4 regions of the Dactylosporangium sp. NPDC005555 genome follow, and region 2 is predicted to be linked to each of the others. Evidence: riboswitches for the same ligand, from Rfam matches in the RefSeq annotation. Region 2 holds a riboswitch; each other region holds the start of a gene.
The links. Region 2 has a riboswitch for cobalamin ahead of ABZS58_RS37285 (prenyltransferase/squalene oxidase repeat-containing protein). Riboswitches for the same ligand answer to the same signal wherever they lie in the genome.
Positions count from the first base shown of each region.

Region 1: another riboswitch for cobalamin. It lies ahead of ABZS58_RS12930 (CbtB domain-containing protein); the one in region 2 lies ahead of ABZS58_RS37285 (prenyltransferase/squalene oxidase repeat-containing protein).
Region 3: another riboswitch for cobalamin. It lies ahead of metE (5-methyltetrahydropteroyltriglutamate--homocysteine S-methyltransferase); the one in region 2 lies ahead of ABZS58_RS37285 (prenyltransferase/squalene oxidase repeat-containing protein).
Region 4: another riboswitch for cobalamin. It lies ahead of ABZS58_RS24300 (ribonucleoside-diphosphate reductase subunit alpha); the one in region 2 lies ahead of ABZS58_RS37285 (prenyltransferase/squalene oxidase repeat-containing protein).

Region 1 covers NZ_JBEXDG010000009.1:114,509-118,717, reverse strand. The annotation lists gene ABZS58_RS12950 (hypothetical protein) at 1-266, shown strand, start outside; gene ABZS58_RS12945 (hypothetical protein) at 271-675, opposite strand; gene ABZS58_RS12940 (hypothetical protein) at 718-1,116, opposite strand; gene ABZS58_RS12935 (hypothetical protein) at 1,190-1,801, shown strand; cobalamin riboswitch at 1,901-2,033, shown strand; gene ABZS58_RS12930 (CbtB domain-containing protein) at 2,071-2,286, shown strand; gene ABZS58_RS12925 (CbtA family protein) at 2,302-3,051, shown strand; gene ABZS58_RS12920 (biliverdin-producing heme oxygenase) at 3,163-3,834, shown strand; gene ABZS58_RS12915 (DUF2470 domain-containing protein) at 3,848-4,147, shown strand.
Region 2 covers NZ_JBEXDG010000048.1:1,024-5,232, reverse strand. The annotation lists gene ABZS58_RS37290 (hypothetical protein) at 1-87, opposite strand, end outside; gene ABZS58_RS37285 (prenyltransferase/squalene oxidase repeat-containing protein) at 312-1,355, opposite strand; cobalamin riboswitch at 1,444-1,593, opposite strand; gene ABZS58_RS37280 (hypothetical protein) at 1,713-2,195, opposite strand; gene ABZS58_RS37275 (GGDEF domain-containing protein) at 2,219-3,730, opposite strand; gene ABZS58_RS37270 (alpha/beta fold hydrolase) at 3,890-4,209, opposite strand, start outside.
Region 3 covers NZ_JBEXDG010000021.1:101,948-106,156, reverse strand. The annotation lists gene ABZS58_RS24320 (DUF3040 domain-containing protein) at 1-174, opposite strand, end outside; gene ABZS58_RS24315 (PKD domain containing protein) at 394-1,650, shown strand; gene metE (5-methyltetrahydropteroyltriglutamate--homocysteine S-methyltransferase) at 1,753-3,024, opposite strand; cobalamin riboswitch at 3,027-3,246, opposite strand; gene ABZS58_RS24305 (ribonucleotide-diphosphate reductase subunit beta) at 3,277-4,209, opposite strand, start outside.
Region 4 covers NZ_JBEXDG010000021.1:96,894-101,102, forward strand. The annotation lists gene ABZS58_RS24275 (hypothetical protein) at 1-201, shown strand, start outside; gene ABZS58_RS24280 (MerR family transcriptional regulator) at 293-742, shown strand; gene ABZS58_RS24285 (hypothetical protein) at 739-1,071, shown strand; gene ABZS58_RS24290 (YnfA family protein) at 1,137-1,469, shown strand; gene ABZS58_RS24295 (STAS domain-containing protein) at 1,551-1,877, opposite strand; cobalamin riboswitch at 2,185-2,406, shown strand; gene ABZS58_RS24300 (ribonucleoside-diphosphate reductase subunit alpha) at 2,536-4,209, shown strand, end outside.

The sequences.
Region 1 (4,209 bases), on a different contig from region 2:
CACTGATCGACCGCGTCGACGAGCGCACGGCCGAGGCGACCGCCGCGATCCGCGACGCCCCCGCCGGCTCGTGGCCCGACCCGCTGCTCGCCGCGCAGGCGGTCGACTTCGTGCGCACCGGCCGGCCGCGCGACCCGAAGGGCTTCGTGCTGATCCGCCGGCGGGAGCTCGGGCACCGGCTGCCGCCGCAGGTCCGGGACCGCCTGTGGGCACTGCTGGTGACCGCCTACAGCAACGACCAGGAGCAGGCACCCGCCCCGCGGTGACCGCCTACACCGACGACCAGGAGTAGAGCGCCCGGCCCTCGGTGACGGCCGACCGGGCCAGCCCCGCGAGGGCGACGAGCCGCTCCGCCTCCCAGGCCTCCAGCAGATACTCGTCCGCGTAGTCGCGGATCTGCCCGTCGCCGATCCTGGCGAGGGTGTCGACGAGCTCCGCGTTGATCCTGGCCGTCCACGGCCCCAGAAACTCCGCGTCGGGGATGCCGCCGAGCGGCTCGTCCCTGCCGAACTCACTCGGGTCCCGGCCGTCGATCTCCGCGGCGAACTCCTCGACCTCGAGAATCCAGCCCTTGCAGTCGACATACGGCCAGTCGTTGCCGGCGGGGCCGGCGTCGAAGTCCAGCGCGGCGAGCTCCTGCGCGGTGGCGGCGAAGTAGTCCATCATGACGCCCACACCGCTGACACTATCGTGACCGCGCGTCCCCGGCAGCGCTCGTCACGCCTCCCGCGCGCCGAACCAGAGATCGATTCCGAACCATGCCCTGGTCCGGCCGCCCAGCAGGACGACGAGGAACGCCGCCCGCCACAGCAGAAACCAGAAGGTCGCCTCGACGGTGCTGGTCGCCCACGCGTCGAACAGCGCGTGGACGAAGCTGCCGCCGTACACGACCAGCAGCGTCCACCACACCCAGGGCCGCGCCCGCCACATCGCCCACGCACCGGCCAGGTAGGCGAAGCCCAGTACCGCGTACGTCCACGCGGGCAGCCCGGAGTAGGGCCCCTCGTCGGCGGTGAACGCGCACATCAGTGCGCTGACCGCCAGGAACAGCAGTAGCAGGACCAGCACCTTGATCCGCCTCGGCCGGGCGGGCCCCGCCGCCGTCATCTCCGTCACGTCGGCATTGAACCATCCGCGACCCCGGTGGACGGGGCCGCGCGGATGAACGGACGTGGATAGCATGCGCGGCGTGGACGCGCTGAAGGCACACCGGGCCGAGCTGGAGCACCTCGCCGGCGACGACGTACTGCTGGCGGCGGTGCACTGCCAGAAGGCGTTCGGCGCCGAACGGCTGCAGCGCTCGCCGCGGGAGATGGAGCAGCTGCTCGCCGCCCTGCCGCGCGGGGTGAGGGACGCGGCGGCGGCCGCCTACCGGGCCGAGCCGGAGCCCTCACCCGAGAAGGCGTGGGAGCGGGTCGTCGCGGTGCTCGTCGGCGCCGACTCGGTCATCCGGCTCGACGTCGAACGCGCGATCGGCGGGTCGGCCGTCACCGGCGGGGACGACTCGTGCGCGGCCCGCCTCGACCGCGGTATCCGCGACGCCACCATGGTCCACTGCGTGGTCACGGACCGGCGGCTCGTCCTGGCCGACATGACCGACGACCTGCGCGGCTTCCGGCTGCGGGCGGAGGTGCCCCGGGGGGCGGTGCTGCGGGCCCGCCGCGAGGGGAGGTTCCTGCAGCGCGGCCGGGTCGTGATCGACTTCGCCGACCTGTCGCAGCTGGCACTGCTCACGGGCGTGTTCCTCACCCGCCGCGCGGACGAGCTCGTCGCGGCCCTGACCGGGGGCACCCCGCGGTAGGCGTCGACCGCCCTGCCCGCGAGAAGTTGATCACCTTCGCGTTTCGCCGCACCCCCGCTGATCAGCACCGCAGGGGTCCGGCGGGGGTCGCTTCGATTGACACACCGGTACGCCGTCCGTACCGTCCGAAACGAAACGTGACAGTGAACGGAAGCCGGTGCAAGCCCGGCACGGTCGCGCCGCTGTAACCACGCACCCGTGGGAGTCAGACCCGGCCACTGTCACGACAACGCTCGATGGGACGCGAAATCCCGCAGGAGGCTGCACAGATGGCATCGATCTCGGCTCTTCCCACCCCGGTCGCCGCGCCGGCCCCGATCCCGCTGCGGCAGATCCTGCCGTGGGCGACGTTCGGCGTCGTGCTCGCCGTCGTCCTGCTCTACTTCGTCGGCGCCGAGCAGGGCATCACGTCCGTCATCGCCGGTGAGACCGTGCACGAGTTCGTCCACGACGGCCGGCACCTGCTCGGCTTCCCCTGCCACTGAGACGGGGAAGCCGACATGCTCAACGCCCGCACCCTCCTGGTCCGCGGGATGATCGCCGGCGCCGTCGCCGGGGTCGCCGCGTTCCTGTTCGCCTACCTGTTCGGCGAGGGCCCGATCAACGACGCGATCGCGTTCGAGGAGGCCCACGCCGCGCCGCTGCCCGCCGGTGAGCACGAGCACGAGCTCGTCAGCCGCGGCGTGCAGAGCACCGCCGGTCTTGCCACGGCCTCCGTCGTGTACGGGGTGGCGCTCGGCGGCCTGTTCGCCATCGTTGTCGCGATCACCCTCGGCCGGATCGGGCGGATCAGCGCCCGGGCGACCGCCGGGCTCGTCGCCCTCGCCGGGTTCGTCGGGGTGGCGCTCGTGCCGTTCCTGAAGTATCCGGCCAACCCGCCGGCCACCGGCAACCCGGACACGCTGCAGCAGCGCACCGGCCTGTTCTTCCTGATGATCGTCATCGGGGTCGCGACCGTGATCGGCGTCGCCGTCGTGACCCGGTCGCTGCAGGCCCGCTACGGCACCTGGAACGCCGCGACGGCGGCGGTCGTCGGTGGCGTGGTCGTCGTCGGTATCGCGATCGCGCTGCTGCCTGCGGTCAACGAGGTGCCGGACGGGTTCGCCCCGATCCTGCTGTGGAAGTTCCGCCTCGCCTCGCTGGGCACGCAGGCGGTCAACTGGGCCACGCTCGGCCTGCTGTTCGGGTACCTCACCGAGCGCAGCCAGCGTGCGGCGACCGCGGTCGCCGCGCAGCCGGTCGCCGTCTGATCCTGTGGTCTCCACGTGCGGCGGGGCCGTCGGGCTCCGCCGCACGGCCACTTCTCAGCACCATCGAATTAGGTTAGCCTAACCTGGAGTTCGATCTCCGAGGAGGCGACCGTGTCGACGGACGAGATGCAGGCGGGGCCGTTCTCCACCGCGGTGCGCACGCTCACCGGCGGCGTGCACCGCGACGCCGAGCGGTCCAGGTTCCTCGACGACCTCGTCGCCGGGACGCTGCCGCTGACCTGCTACGCCGCCATGGTCGCCCAGCACTGGCACATCTACGCCGCGCTGGAGCAGGCCGCCGACGCGATGCGCGACGACCCGGTCGCCGGCGCGTTCGTCCACGATGGACTCACCCGGCTGCCGGCGCTCGAGGCCGACCTGGACGCACTCCTCGGCGAGGACTGGAAGACGCGCAGCGCACCAGTCCCGGCGACGATCCGCTACGTGCACCGGCTCCGCGACGTGTGCCGCACCTGGTCCGGCGGGTTCGTCGCGCACCACTACACGCGCTACCTCGGCGACCTGTCCGGCGGGCGGTTCATCGCGGCGGCGGTCCGCAAGGCCTACGGGCTGCCCGGCGTCACCGGGACGAGGTTCTACGAGTTCGACGGCATCGGCAGCCCTGCCGCGTTCAAGGCGCAGTACCGCGACACCCTCGACGCCGCCGCGTGGTCCCCGGACGAGCGCCGCCGCGTCCTGGACGAGGTGCTGGTGGCGTACCGGCTGAACATCGACGTCCTGCACGACCTGGCCCTGGGCGGCACGTCGTCCCGGGCCGCCTGAAGGAGCATCCACGATGGGGCAACCGTTCACCGCCGACGTCATCGACGCGGTCCGCCGGCACATGAACGACGACCACGCCGCCGACAGCCTGCTGATCTGCCGCTCGCTCGGCGGGCAGCCGTCCGCGACGGCCGCCGCCATGACCGGCATGGACGGTGACGGCATCGACTTCACCGCCACGGTCGGCGGCGCGCCCGTCGAGGTCCGGGTGCCGTTCGCCCGCCCGCTGACCGCCCGGGCCGAGGTGCGTCCCGAGGTCGTCCGCATGTACCAGGACGCCTGCGCCGCCCTCGGCGTGCCCGCCCGGCACTGACCCACCGGCGGCGGGGCGGCGGGGCAAGGGGCGGCGGGCGAGGGCGGCGCGTTGGATGATGG
Region 2 (4,209 bases):
GAACGTCGCGGTGACGGCGAGCGCGGCGAACACGGCGGACAGCAGCCGGCGCATGATTCCTCCACTGTGGATGGTGTTCACGGGCATGCTGGAACTGGTGTTCAGGGGCACGCCGGCGGTGTTGAGGGGCACGCGGGGAGTGGTGTTCACGGGCATGCCGGAACTGGTGTTCAGAGGCACGCCAGGAGTGTTCAGGCGCGCGCCGGATCTGGTGTTCACGGGCATGCCAGGTCTGGTGTTCACGGGCACGCCAGGAGCGGTGTTCAGGCGCACGTGGGGAGTGGCGTTCACGGGCATGCCAGGTGTGGCGTTCACGGGCATGCCAGGATCGGTGCGGCGGCGCGGGATCCGCTCGCGGTGAGCGTCGCCAGGCCGGAGCCGGTCAGTCCGGGCACCGCCTGCGCGGTCGAACGGACCGCGGTCGCCGGGTCGAACCCGCCGGGAGCGTAGGCGATGGCGCCCCGGTCCGCGCCGCAGCGGATCTGGAGGCTCAGCAGGAAGCCGCGGGCCTTCAGCCAGGCGATCGGCCGTCCCGCGACGGCCAGGGCCTGTGCCGCGAGACCGGTGCTGTTGGCGTTCGCCGTACCGGCGGAATCGGCGAACGAACCGTCGGCGGCCTGCGCCGAGACCAGCCAGGCGACCCCCGGCGCCGCGTCGGTGGGACGGCCGACGGCGAGCAGCGCCTGCACGGCGAACGCGGTCGCGTCGACGTCGCTGACGCAGGTCGGCTGGTCGTAGTAGAGCGGGTAGCCGCCGTCGGCGCAGCGGGTGCCGGCGAGGTACGCGCCGCCGGACGCGGGTGCCCCGGCCGGGGTGCGGCCCAGGGCGAGGAGCGAGAACGCCTGGGTGAGCTGGTTGCTGTAGTCGCCGAACGCCGACCGGTCGGAGAAGCGGCCCGACGGGGCCTGCAGCCCGCGCAGCCGGGCGATCAGGTCGACGCCGCCGAACGCGGCAGGGTTGCCACCGCGGACCTGCACGGCGAGGGCGAGCTTGGCGGTCGCGCCCGCGTACGCCTCGGTGCCGTCGCCGATGTAGCCGGTGAGGATCTCCGGCCGGGCCAGCCATCCGGTCGCCTTGGCGGCGTTCGTGCCGGCGACCTTCGCGGCGGCGGACGCCAGGATCGCGTCGATGGTCAGGCCCTGGTCGGGGTAGGCGACGCCGTCGAAGACGACCTCGAAGCGTTCGCCGTCGACGAGCTGGCGGGCCAGCCACCCCGCGGCGGCGTCGGGCCGGTTGACGGTGGGCGGTGCCGCATTGGCCGGCGTGACGGCCGTGGCGGTCAGGACGCTGGACAGGGCGAGCGCGGTGAGCACCCTTGTGAGGAGGGTGCGGGCGCGGTGCCGGGGGACTGCCATCGGGCGATGCCTCTCCGGCCCTGGCAGTCGGGAGAAACCGGGCATGCCCGGTGGCTCCGACCCGTGGGCCACGACGGGTAGGGAGGTGCTGGAGACGACGCGTGTCGGACAGGTATTCGGACTCGCGGCGAGCAGACATCGCTCACCGCCTACCGTTGCGGGCCAGCGCCGGACTTCGACCGGACTTCCCCCATCAACACACGGCTATGTACTTGTGACCGACAGTCTGTCCCGGCGGAGCGGTGCCGTCAATCCCAGCCGCCGCGCTGTGGCGATGCCGACAGCACGCTGACGGCGGGTGGGACGACGTGTCCGCGCGCTGTCAGCCCGCTGTCAGTGGCGGAGGCGAACGTGCTCTCACCAGTCGAACGGACAGAGGAGCGCACGATGCAGACCTTCAACACCCCCACCCCGATCTCCGCGGTCCTCGACATCCCCGCGGGCCGCGTCCAGTTCATCGCCGGTGACCGGGCCGACACGACCGTTCAGGTCCGGCCCGCCGACGCCGCGAAGAGCCGCGACGTCAAGGTGGCGGAGCAGACCACGGTCGAATACGGCGACGGCGTCCTGCGGATCGCGGTCGGCGCCGGGGTGCGGCACCAGCTGCTCGGCAGCTCGGGCTCCGTCGACGTGACCGTGCAGCTGCCCGCCGGCTCCCAGCTGGACGTGAAGGCGGCCAGCGCCGAGTTCCGGGCCGTCGGCCGCTTCGGTGCCATCGTCTTCGACGGGGCGCACGGCGCGGTCAAGGTCGACGAGGCCGACAGCGTCCGCCTCACCGTCCTCGCCGCCGACGTCGTCGTCGGCCGGGTCAACGGCTCGTCGGAGATTCGCACGGGCCACAGCTTCGCAGACGGCCCGTCACGTCACTGCGTCAAGGTCAGGTGGGGTGCTTTGTCCGGTTCGCTGAGGCGCCAGTTGTTCTTGCCGGCGGACTTGACGGCGTACATGGCGGCGTCCGCCCGGCGCAGCAGGTCGGCGATGCCGGTCGGGGCGTGGCTGACGAACGTGACGCCGATGCTCGCGCCGACCCTCGTGGTGTGCGCGCCGATGACCGCCGGCGCCGAGATGGCCCGGACCAGCCGTTCGGCGAGGTCCTGGTCGTCCAGCGGGGCGAGCACGACGAACTCGTCGCCGCCGAGCCGGCAGACGATGCCGTCGTGCGCGACGCTGCCGAGACGGTCGGCGACCTCGCACAGCAACCGGTCGCCGACCTCGTGGCCGAGCGTGTCGTTGACGCCCTTGAAGCCGTCGAGGTCGATGAGCAGCAGCGCCGTGTCGGTGCCCGTCGTGGTGTACCGCTCGATCGCCTCCTCCACGTGCCGGCCGAGGTACGCGCGGTTCGCCAGCCCGGTGAGCTCGTCGTGCCACGCCTGATGCTGGAGCCGCTCGGTCAGCAGCCGGTTCTGCGCGAGCAGCTGCCCGTTCTCCCGCAGCGCGGTGAGCTGCCGCGTCGTGACCATTGCCAGCAGGATGCCGGTGCCGGCCAGGACGCCCCAGCGGCGCCAGTCCAGCCCGGGCCCGACCACGGTCACGAGGAGCCCGAACGCGGCCGCCGAAGCCCCGTAGGGCACGACGCTGAACGGCCGCCGGGCGGCGCCCTGTGGCGGGGTCGTCCCGCTGAGACTCGAGTGGTACTGCAGCAGCGCGCCGGCGAGCGAGCTGAGCTGTGCGAGGAGCAGCAGCGTCGTCGACCCCAGCGACACCGCGCCGGGACGGCCGGGCAGGGTCGTGGCGAACCCGGTCAGCGCGATACAGGCGGCGTAGCACGCCAGGGTCGGCCTGGTGAGCAGGCGCGTGCCGAAGAACGCGACCCGCAGCACGCCGAACCCGGCGACCACCACGACCACCGGCAGCGCGAGGGTCTCCGACAGCGACAGCCAGCCGTGCCCCGGTGACCAGCGGCGGCTGACCGTGAAGTACCAGACGAAGGAGGCGACGCCGACCAGCACGATGCCCGCGTCGAGTCCGATCCGCAGCCGCTCCGACCGGGTGTGCGCGACCGTCGGGTAGCGGAACACGGCGTACATGATGAACAGCCCGGCGACCGGGTAGACGAGCTCCGTGCCGAGCATCGGCACCGCCCGGCCGCTGACCGCCGTCACCAGCAGCGCGGTGAAGTCGACGGCCATGCCCAGCGTGTAGACCAGCATCGCGTAGACCATGCCGGCCCAGAACCGGGCGGTCGGCGGTGGGAGCCCCGGCACGCGGGCCGTGCGGTGGAACATGTAGGTCAGCGCGCCGATCAGCGTCAGGTCGACGAACACGATCGCCGGCTCCGCCGCGTGCGTCGGCAGCACCAGGGCCGCGAGCACGGCCAGGACCGCCGCGACCGCGCCCGCGGGCAGCAGTGCGTCGACACCCCGGGGCCGCCGCATGTCCTGCCTCCTGGTGCCGTCGATCGCCGCCAGCACGTCCCATCGGCACCGCCGCCGGGATCCTTAACGATCGGTTCAGGCGGGCTGCCGGCCGAGCGCCGGCGCGACCTTGTCTACCACGTCGTGCAGGATCTGTTCGTACCCCTCGCGGACGAACTCCTAGGGCAGCTCGAGGCGCAGCTCGTCGACCTCCTGGACGGCGGCGTCCGCGCGCAGGCGCTCGACGATCTCGGCGCTGGTGCCGACTCGGTCCGGGTGCAGCGCGCCGAGCAGGAACGCGGCCGGCACCCCGGCGTCGATGGCCACGACGTCGGCGCGGTCCACCGCGAGGGCGTCGAGCAGTCCGAGCATGTCTTCGGCGCCGGTCGCGGCGTCGAAGCCGTCCGCCGCGCGGGCGCTGTCGCCGAGCCCGCGCAGGTCGGGCGCGATGACCCGGCGCGCCCCGGCCAGCAGTGGCAGGACCGGCCGCCACACCTGCC
Region 3 (4,209 bases), on a different contig from region 2:
CATGGCGGCCGCCGGGACACCGCAGTTGGCCACGATCAGCAGTCCGAGCGCCGCACGGAAGCGCCAGCGCACCACCGGCTCGAATCGGGACAACGCCCGTGCCAGCGCCGGGTCATCGCCCGTGACCTGCTGTTCGATCTGCCGTAGATACCACAGTTCCTCGTCGTCGAGCATCAAACCATCCGTCAGCATCTGCCGGTCATCGGACCACCAGTGATCATCGCTGCGGAATATGACGAATGTTCTGCGGGCGGACGACAGTCACAACATGTCTTCCAGGAACGACATCGGGGTGGTCGCTCTGTGTGACCGGGCGGCCGTCTGCCTCGTTGAACGTCACGCCGGTCCGCCTGCGCCGGTGCCGCTGATTCCTGCGAGGGGAAGTGCCGTCTGATGCGCCGAAGGTTCGCTGCTGTTGCCGTGCTGGTGTCCGCGCTGGTGATGGCCGCTGGGGCTGCGGTTGCCGGGCAGGCGCTGCAGGGTGTGGTGTCGCAGCAGCCGGTGGTGTGGACGCCGAACGTGCTCGACGGCGCGATCGCCGGGATGGCGGTGGTCGGTGACACCGTCGTGGTCGGCGGAAACTTCACGACCGTTGCTGACGCGGCAACCGGCAGCCGTGCCGCGCGCCGGTCGTTGTTCGCGTTCCAGCTCGGCACCGGCCGGATGCTGGACTTCGCGCCGGAGCTGAACGGCCGGGTCACGGCGGTCGCCGCCGGGCCGGGTGGGACGGTCTACGCCGCGGGCACGTTCACGAAGGTCGACGGCGATGCCTGGCCAGGCCTGGTCCAGCTGGACCTCGCCACCGGCCGCCGGGTGGCGGGGTTCACCGCCACCGCAGGCCCGGGACAGATCCGCACCATGACCTCGTCCGGTGCGTGGCTGTACGCCGGGGGCAGCTTCACCACCATCAGTGGGCAGCGCCGCGCTGGACTGGCACGGCTGTCGGCCACGACCGGCGTCGTGGACCCCGGGTTTGACCTGCGGCTGGCCCGCCGCGACGGCGGCACCGTCAAGGTCGAGTCGGTCGCCGTCACCCAGGACGGCAACCGCCTCGCCGCGGTCGGCGCGTTCGACACCGCGGCCGGCATGCCGCGTGCGCAGCTGGTGCTCGCCGACATCGGCGGCCCCGCGGCAGTGAGCGGCTGGTCGACCGACGCCTACACCCGCAAGTGCAAGACCTTGTACGACAGCTACCTGCGTGGGGTCGACTTCGCCCCGGACGGCTCCTACCTGGCCGTCGCCGCGACCGGTGGGATGGCCGGACCGGCGCTGATGTGTGACAGCGTCGCCCGGTTCGACGTCACGGGCAGCGGTGTGCACCCGCCGGTGTGGGTCAACCGCACCGGCGGCAACACCCTGTGGTCCGTCGCGGTCACCGACGCCGCCGTGTACGTCGGTGGGCACCAGCAGTGGATGGACAACCCACGCGGCCGCAAGAACGCCGGCCCGGGTGCCGTGTCGCGGCCCGGGATCGCCGCCGTCGACCCGGTCACCGGCAAGGCACTGTCATGGAACCCGACCCACAGCCGAGGTGTCGGCGTCGAGGTCCTCGTCACCTGCCCCGCCGGGCTCCTGGTCGGTTCCGACACCGACCAGCTCGGCCGCGCCTACCACGGCCGCATCGGCCTGCTCCCCGTCGTAGCGACCTGAAACGAGACGGTGCGGAGCATCGAACGGGTACGTCGGCGGCCGGGCGGCGATCGTAAACGGGCGGGCGCCTCGAGGTGAGGCGCCCGCCCGGGATGCCGATCGTCAGTTGCCGCGCAGTTCGGCGGCGGCGGCGACGAGGTGCCGCAGTGCCGCCTCGACCTCGGGGTAGCCGCGGGTCTTCAGGCCGCAGTCGGGGTTGACCCAGAGCCGTCGGGCCGGGACGGCGGTGACGGCGCGGCGCAGTGCCTCGACGACCTCGTCGTGGGACGGCACGCGGGGGGAGTGGATGTCCCAGACGCCGGGGCCCACGCCGCGGCCGTACCCGATGGCGGCGAGGTCGTCGAGGACCTCCATCTTGGAGCGGGACGCCTCGATGCTGGTCACGTCGGCGTCGAGGGCGTCGATCGCGGTGATGAACTCGCCGAACTCGGAGTAGCACAGGTGCGTGTGGATCTGCGTGCCGTCGGCGACGCCGCTCGTCGCGAGCCGGAACGAGCCGACAGCCCAGTCCAGGTACGCCTGCTGGTCCGCCTTGCGCAGCGGCAGCGTCTCCCGCAACGCCGGCTCGTCGACCTGGATGACGGTGATCCCGGCGGCCTCCAGGTCGTTGCATTCGTCGCGCAGCGCGAGGGCGACCTGGTCGGCGGTGTCGGCCAGGGGCTGGTCGGTCCGCACGAACGACCACGCCAGGATCGTCACCGGCCCGGTGAGCATGCCCTTGACGGGCTTGCTGGTCAGGGACTGCGCGTAGGTCGACCACTCGACGGTCATCGGTGCCCTGCGGGCCACGTCGCCGTAGATGATCGGTGGGCGGACGCACCGGGACCCGTACGACTGCACCCATCCGAGATCGGTGGCCGCGAAGCCGTCGAGCTGTTCGCCGAAGTACTGCACCATGTCGTTGCGTTCCGGTTCACCGTGCACGAGCACGTCGAGGCCGAGGTCCTCCTGCAGGCGGATGACGTGCTGGACCTCGTCGCGCATCCGGTCGGCGTAGCCGGCGGCGTCGAGGGTGCCTTCCCTGACCGAGGCGCGGGCCTTGCGCAGTTCGGAGGTCTGCGGGAACGACCCGATCGTCGTGGTCGGCAGGTCGGGCAGCAGCAGCCGCTCCTGCTGCACCCGGGCCCGGACGGCGTAGGGGCCCCGCTGCCGGTCCGCCGGGGTCAGCGCCTCGAGCCGGGCCCGGACCGGCGCGTCGCGCCATGCGGCCGGGATCGGCGGCAGCGCGGATAGCCCAGGATGGTGCTCTGCCCGAATGCGGTGCTCACCACAGGGGGATCCTTCCCTCGAAGTCGCGACGACCTCAGGGAAGGGGAAAGCGGGAAGACCCGGCTTCCGCCCTGACCCTCCCGAGGGGTCGCCGGCGGCGCGCACCGGTCGGTGCGCGCAGTGCGGGCAGGTCTTCGGACTTGCGGGCGCGACACCGACAGGTGCCACCTACTGGCCGTCGCTTCCCAGACCCCGCAAAGGGTCCAGTGCTTGATGACGGCGGTCGTTCCCACTCACCGCTGCGGGGCAGTCCCGGTCTCACACCGGGTTCCCTCTTACGACGCCCCGTCCTTGCGAACGGGGCGAACCAGCACTGCCGGCCATCGTACGGGTGCGCCGGCAGCACCGGAACCCCGATCAGAAGTCGTCGTCGAAGCTGACCGTGCCGGTCACCCCCACCTGGTACGCCGACACCCGGCGTTCGAAGAAGTTCGACAGCTCCTGCACGTCCTGCAGCTCCATGAACGCGAACGGGTTCCGGCTGCCGTACAGCGGTGCGATGCCGAGGGTGGCGAGTCGCCGGTCGGCGACGTGTTGCAGGTATTCGCGCATGTCGGCCAGGGACATGCCGGACACGCCCTGCTCCAGGAGGTCCGCGGCGAACTGGACCTCGCACTCCACGGCCTCGGCGAGCATCTCGCGGACCTGCGCCTCGAGGGCGGCGTCGAACAGGTCGGGTTCTTCCGCCCGTACGGTGTCGACGACGTCGAACGCGAACGCCATGTGCATCGACTCGTCGCGGAAGACCCAGTTGGTGCCGGAGGCGAGGCCGTGCAGGAGGCCGCGGGAGCGCAGGAAGTACACGTAGGCGAAGGCGCCGTAGAAGAACAGCCCTTCGATGCAGGCGGCGAAGCAGATCAGGTTGAGCAGGAACGCCCGCCGGTCGTCGCGGGTCTTCAGCTCCCGCAGGTCGCCGAGCGAGTCGATCCACCGGAAGCAGAACTCGGCCTTGCGCGCGATCGACGGGATGTTCTCCACCGCCGCGAACGCCTCGAACCGCTCGGTTTCGTCGGTGACGTAGGTGTCGAGGAGGTTCAGGTAGAACTGGACGTGGACGGCCTCCTCGAACAGTTGCCTGGAGAGGTAGAGCCGTCCTTCCGGGCTGTTGACGTGTTGGTACAGGTTGAGCACGAGGTTGTTCGCGACGATCGTGTCGCCGGTGGCGAAGAACGCGACCAGCCGGGACACGAGATGCCGTTCGGCGGGGGACAGGCGAGCCAGATCGGCGAGGTCGGAGTGCAGGTCGACCTCCTCGACGGTCCACGTGTTCTTGATCGCGTCCTTGAACCT
Region 4 (4,209 bases), on a different contig from region 2:
GCCGGGCTGGAGGCGACGGTTCGCGACCTGACCGCCCGGGAGACCGCGTGCTGCTCGTTCTTCGTCTTCACCGTCACGCCCGGACCGATCGCCGACGGTGAGGCGTTGACGCTCGACGTCGAAGTCCCGGCCCGGTACGCCGACGTGCTCACCTCGCTCGCCGAGCGGGCCGGCACCGTGTCCGCCGGGCGGACGTCGTGACCGCGCCGGCGGTGCTGGACCTGGCCCTGATCGACGCGGACGTCGTGACGTGCTGCTCCGGGCCGTCGTGCGGCCGGCCGAAGGCCGCATGATGATCTCCCCGGACAAGGCAGGACTCCGCACCGGCGAGGTCGCCGAACAGGCCGGCGTGAACATCCAGACGCTGCGGTACTACGAACGCCGCGGCCTGCTCAGCGAACCGACGCGCTCCAACGGCGGGCACCGTCTGTACCCGCCGGACACCGTTGCCCTGCTCAACGTCATCAAGGCGGCGCAGCGGCTCGGGTTCACCCTCGACGAGGTCGCCGAGCTCCTCGACACCGGCCAGCGCCGGCACCCCACCGCCGACCTGCGGCAACGTGCCATCGAGAAGATCGCCGAGGTCGACGCGAAGATCGCGGACCTCACCGCCATCCGCACCACCCTGAGCGAAGTCGTCGACGCCCGCTGCGACAGCCTCACGAACTGCACCTGCGCCGACTGCCCGATCCCGTTCCTCACCATCGGCACCGCCACCCACCCAGACGGAGAGCCCGCATGAGCCACCCCTTGCCGACGCCGACCACGCACGCAGGTCATCTGCACGCCACGCCGCCGGTGGACAACACGCCGCCGACGCGGAGCAAGGTCACCGGCGGGTTGGCCGCGCTCGCCTGCGCCGCCTGCTGCGCCCTGCCGCTGCTCATCGCCGCCGGAGTGCTCACCGGCGCAGGTGCCGCGATCCTGGAGAAGACGCTCCTGGCGGTGTCCGCCGGGCTCGTCGTCCTCGCGCTGGGCATGTGGTGGCTGCACCGGCGACGCGACGTCCAGCGCGCTGCCGTAGCCGGCGGCGCCGGCTGCGGATGTGGTGGCGGGGGTTGCGGCTGCTGAACACCGAGACCGTGGTGCGGCACCCGCCTGGAGGCCGCACCACGCCGGTGTGCTGCCATACGCCCATGACGATCATCCGGTCCATCCTGCTGTTCGTGCTCGCCGCGGTCGCTGAGATCGGCGGTGCCTGGCTCATCTGGCAGGGCGTCCGCGAACACAAGGGCCTGCTGTGGATCGGCGCCGGCATCGCCGCCCTCGGCGCCTACGGGTTCGTCGCCACCCTGCAACCCGACGCCAACTTCGGCCGCATCCTGGCCGCGTACGGCGGAGTCTTCGTCGCCGGTTCGCTGGGGTGGGCGGTGGTGTTCGACAAGTTCCGGCCCGACCGCTACGACCTCGCCGGAGCCGCGATCTGCCTGATCGGCGTCGCCGTCATCATGTACGCGCCTCGCCCTTGACGTGCGTGCGCTCGCCACCGCCGACAACCTTCCGGTGCCAACGCGGTTCCACGAGGCGCTCCTGTCACGACCCTCAGAGGGTCAGGCCGGCACTGCGGTCAGCGACGCATGGATGGCGAACACCCGGTCCAGACCGGTCAGCCGGAAGATCCGCAGCAGCCCGTCGCGCGGGCAGACCAGCTGCAGGCCGCCGCCGCGTTCGAGGAGCCGTTTGTGGACGCCCACCAGCACGCCGAGTGCGGTCGAGTCGAGGAACCACACTCCGGTGAGATCGACGATCAGCGACGTCCCTGCGTCCCCGATGGCGTGGTGCAGGGATTCGCGAAGTTCGCCGGCGGTTGCGACGTCCAGGTTGCCGTTGACGGCCACCACCGTGCGGTCGATGCCGCCGGCCACGGACAGTTCCATGCGGGCCTCCGGACCGACGAGCGCAGCCACGAGCGGGCGGCAGCAGACCCGAATCCTACGATGCCGATGGGGCTTGTGCGCGCAGCACGTGGCAGCGATTCGGTGTCCATACCCCGGCGGACGGAAATCTCCTGGCGGCATCGACCGCCGCGGTGCTGCCGGTACGTCATCCGTGCTCGCGACGGCGCGCTGCTGGCGGTGGATGCGGCCGACGGGCGTCAGCACAGAAAGTGACCCAGGGGTGATACTGCGGCGCGACACGCCGGGCACAGCATCTGGTGTTGTGCTTTCAACGCTGCACCCATATATGGTGTTGCTTGCAGCTGGTTCGGCCGACCCTTCGGGGGTGGTCGTGGCAACAGGGAACCCGGTGGAAGTCCGGGACTGCCCCGCAGCGGTAAGTGGGAACGACCGCCGTCATCAAGCACTGGACCGCGAGGTCTGGGAAGCGACGGCCAGTAGGCGACCCCGGGTGAATCCTGGGTCCTGCCCGCGAGTCCGAAGACCTGCCAGCGCACCGCACGCCGACCGGTGTGCGGTGGTCGGATGCCGCGTGGGACGGCTGACGCCATCGCCAGGTGCGCCTCGCGTGCGCCTTTCTGTGGCGGCTTCCCCCTGCGCTCGTCCGGCGTTCTGTAGCTGGTGACGAGGGGGACACATGACGGTGACGCAGGAGCAGGCCGGCCCTGAGAGCGGGCAGCGGCGGCACGCGATGCAGGTGCGCAAGCGCAACGGCGACCTGGAGCCGGTCGACGTCAACAAGATCGTGAAGGCCGTCGAGCGGTGGGTCGCCGACCTGGACGAGGTCGATCCGCTGCGGGTGGCGACGAAGACGATCAGCGGCCTGTACGACGGAGCGACGACCGCGGAGCTGGACAAGCTGTCGATCCAGACGGCGGCGGAGCTGATCGGTGAGGAGCCGCAGTACTCGCGGCTCGCGGCCCGGCTGCTCGCCGCGTACGTCGACAAGGAGGTCCGCGGTCAGGGTGTCGCCAGCTTCAGCCAGGCGATCCGCTACGCGCACCAGCAGGGACTGATCAGCCAGGACACCGCCGGATTCGTGGCCCGCAACGCCCGCAAGCTCGACGACGCCGTCGACCCGGACGGGGACCTGCGGTTCGAGTACTTCGGGCTGCGGACCGTCGCCGACCGGTACCTGCTGCGCCATCCGCAGACGCGTCTGGTCGTGGAGACGCCGCAGTACTGGCTGCTCAGAGTTGCATGTGGACTGTCGCAGACGCCGGGTGAGGCGATCGGCTTCTACCGGCTGATGTCGTCCCTCGCGTACCTGCCGAGCTCGCCGACGCTGTTCAACTCCGGCACCGCGCACACCCAGATGTCCTCGTGCTTCCTCGTCGACTCGCCGAGGGACGAGCTCGACTCGATCTACGAGCGCTACCACCAGGTCGCGAAGCTGTCGAAGTTCTCCGGCGGGATCGGCATCTCCTGGTCGCGCGTGCGTGGCCGGGGCGCGCTCATCCGCGGCACCAACGGCAGATCCAACGGCATCGTCCCGTTCCTGAAGACGCTCGACGCCGGGGTCGCCGCCGTCAACCAGGGCGGCCGCCGCAAGGGTGCCGCCTGCGTCTACCTGGAGCCGTGGCATCCGGACGTCGAGGAGTTCCTGGAGCTGCGGGACAACACGGGTGAGGAGTCCCGCCGTACCCACAACCTCAACCTCGCGAACTGGATCCCCGACGAGTTCATGCGCCGGGTGGAGGCCGACGGCGACTGGTCGCTGATCGACCCGTCCGACGCACCCGAGCTGCCGGACCTGTTCGGGGCCGAGTTCGACGAGGCCTACCGCGCGGCCGAGAAGCACGCGGTCAAGACCGTCAAGGCCCGTGACCTCTACGGCAGGATGATGCGCACCCTGGCGCAGACCGGCAACGGCTGGATGACGTTCAAGGACCGGTCCAACGCCCTGTCGAACCAGACCGGGGCGCCCGGCAACAGCATCCACCTGTCCAACCTGTGCACCGAGATCCTCGAGGTCAACAGCGACACCGAGACCGCGGTCTGCAACCTCGGCTCGATCAACCTCGGCGCGCACCTCACCGCCGACGGCGTCGACGGTGTCGACGGTGTCGACGGTGTCGACTGGGAGAAGCTGCGCGAGACCGTCCGGACCGCGGTCGTGTTCCTCGACCGGGTCATCGACATCAACTACTACCCGTCGCAGCAGGCGGCCGCGTCGAACCCGCGGTGGCGGCCGGTCGGCCTCGGGCTGATGGGCCTGCAGGACGCGTTCTTCACGCTGCGGCTGCCGTTCGACTCCGGCGCCGCCCGGGAGCTGTCGACCCGCGTGCAGGAGGAGATCTACCTGACCGCC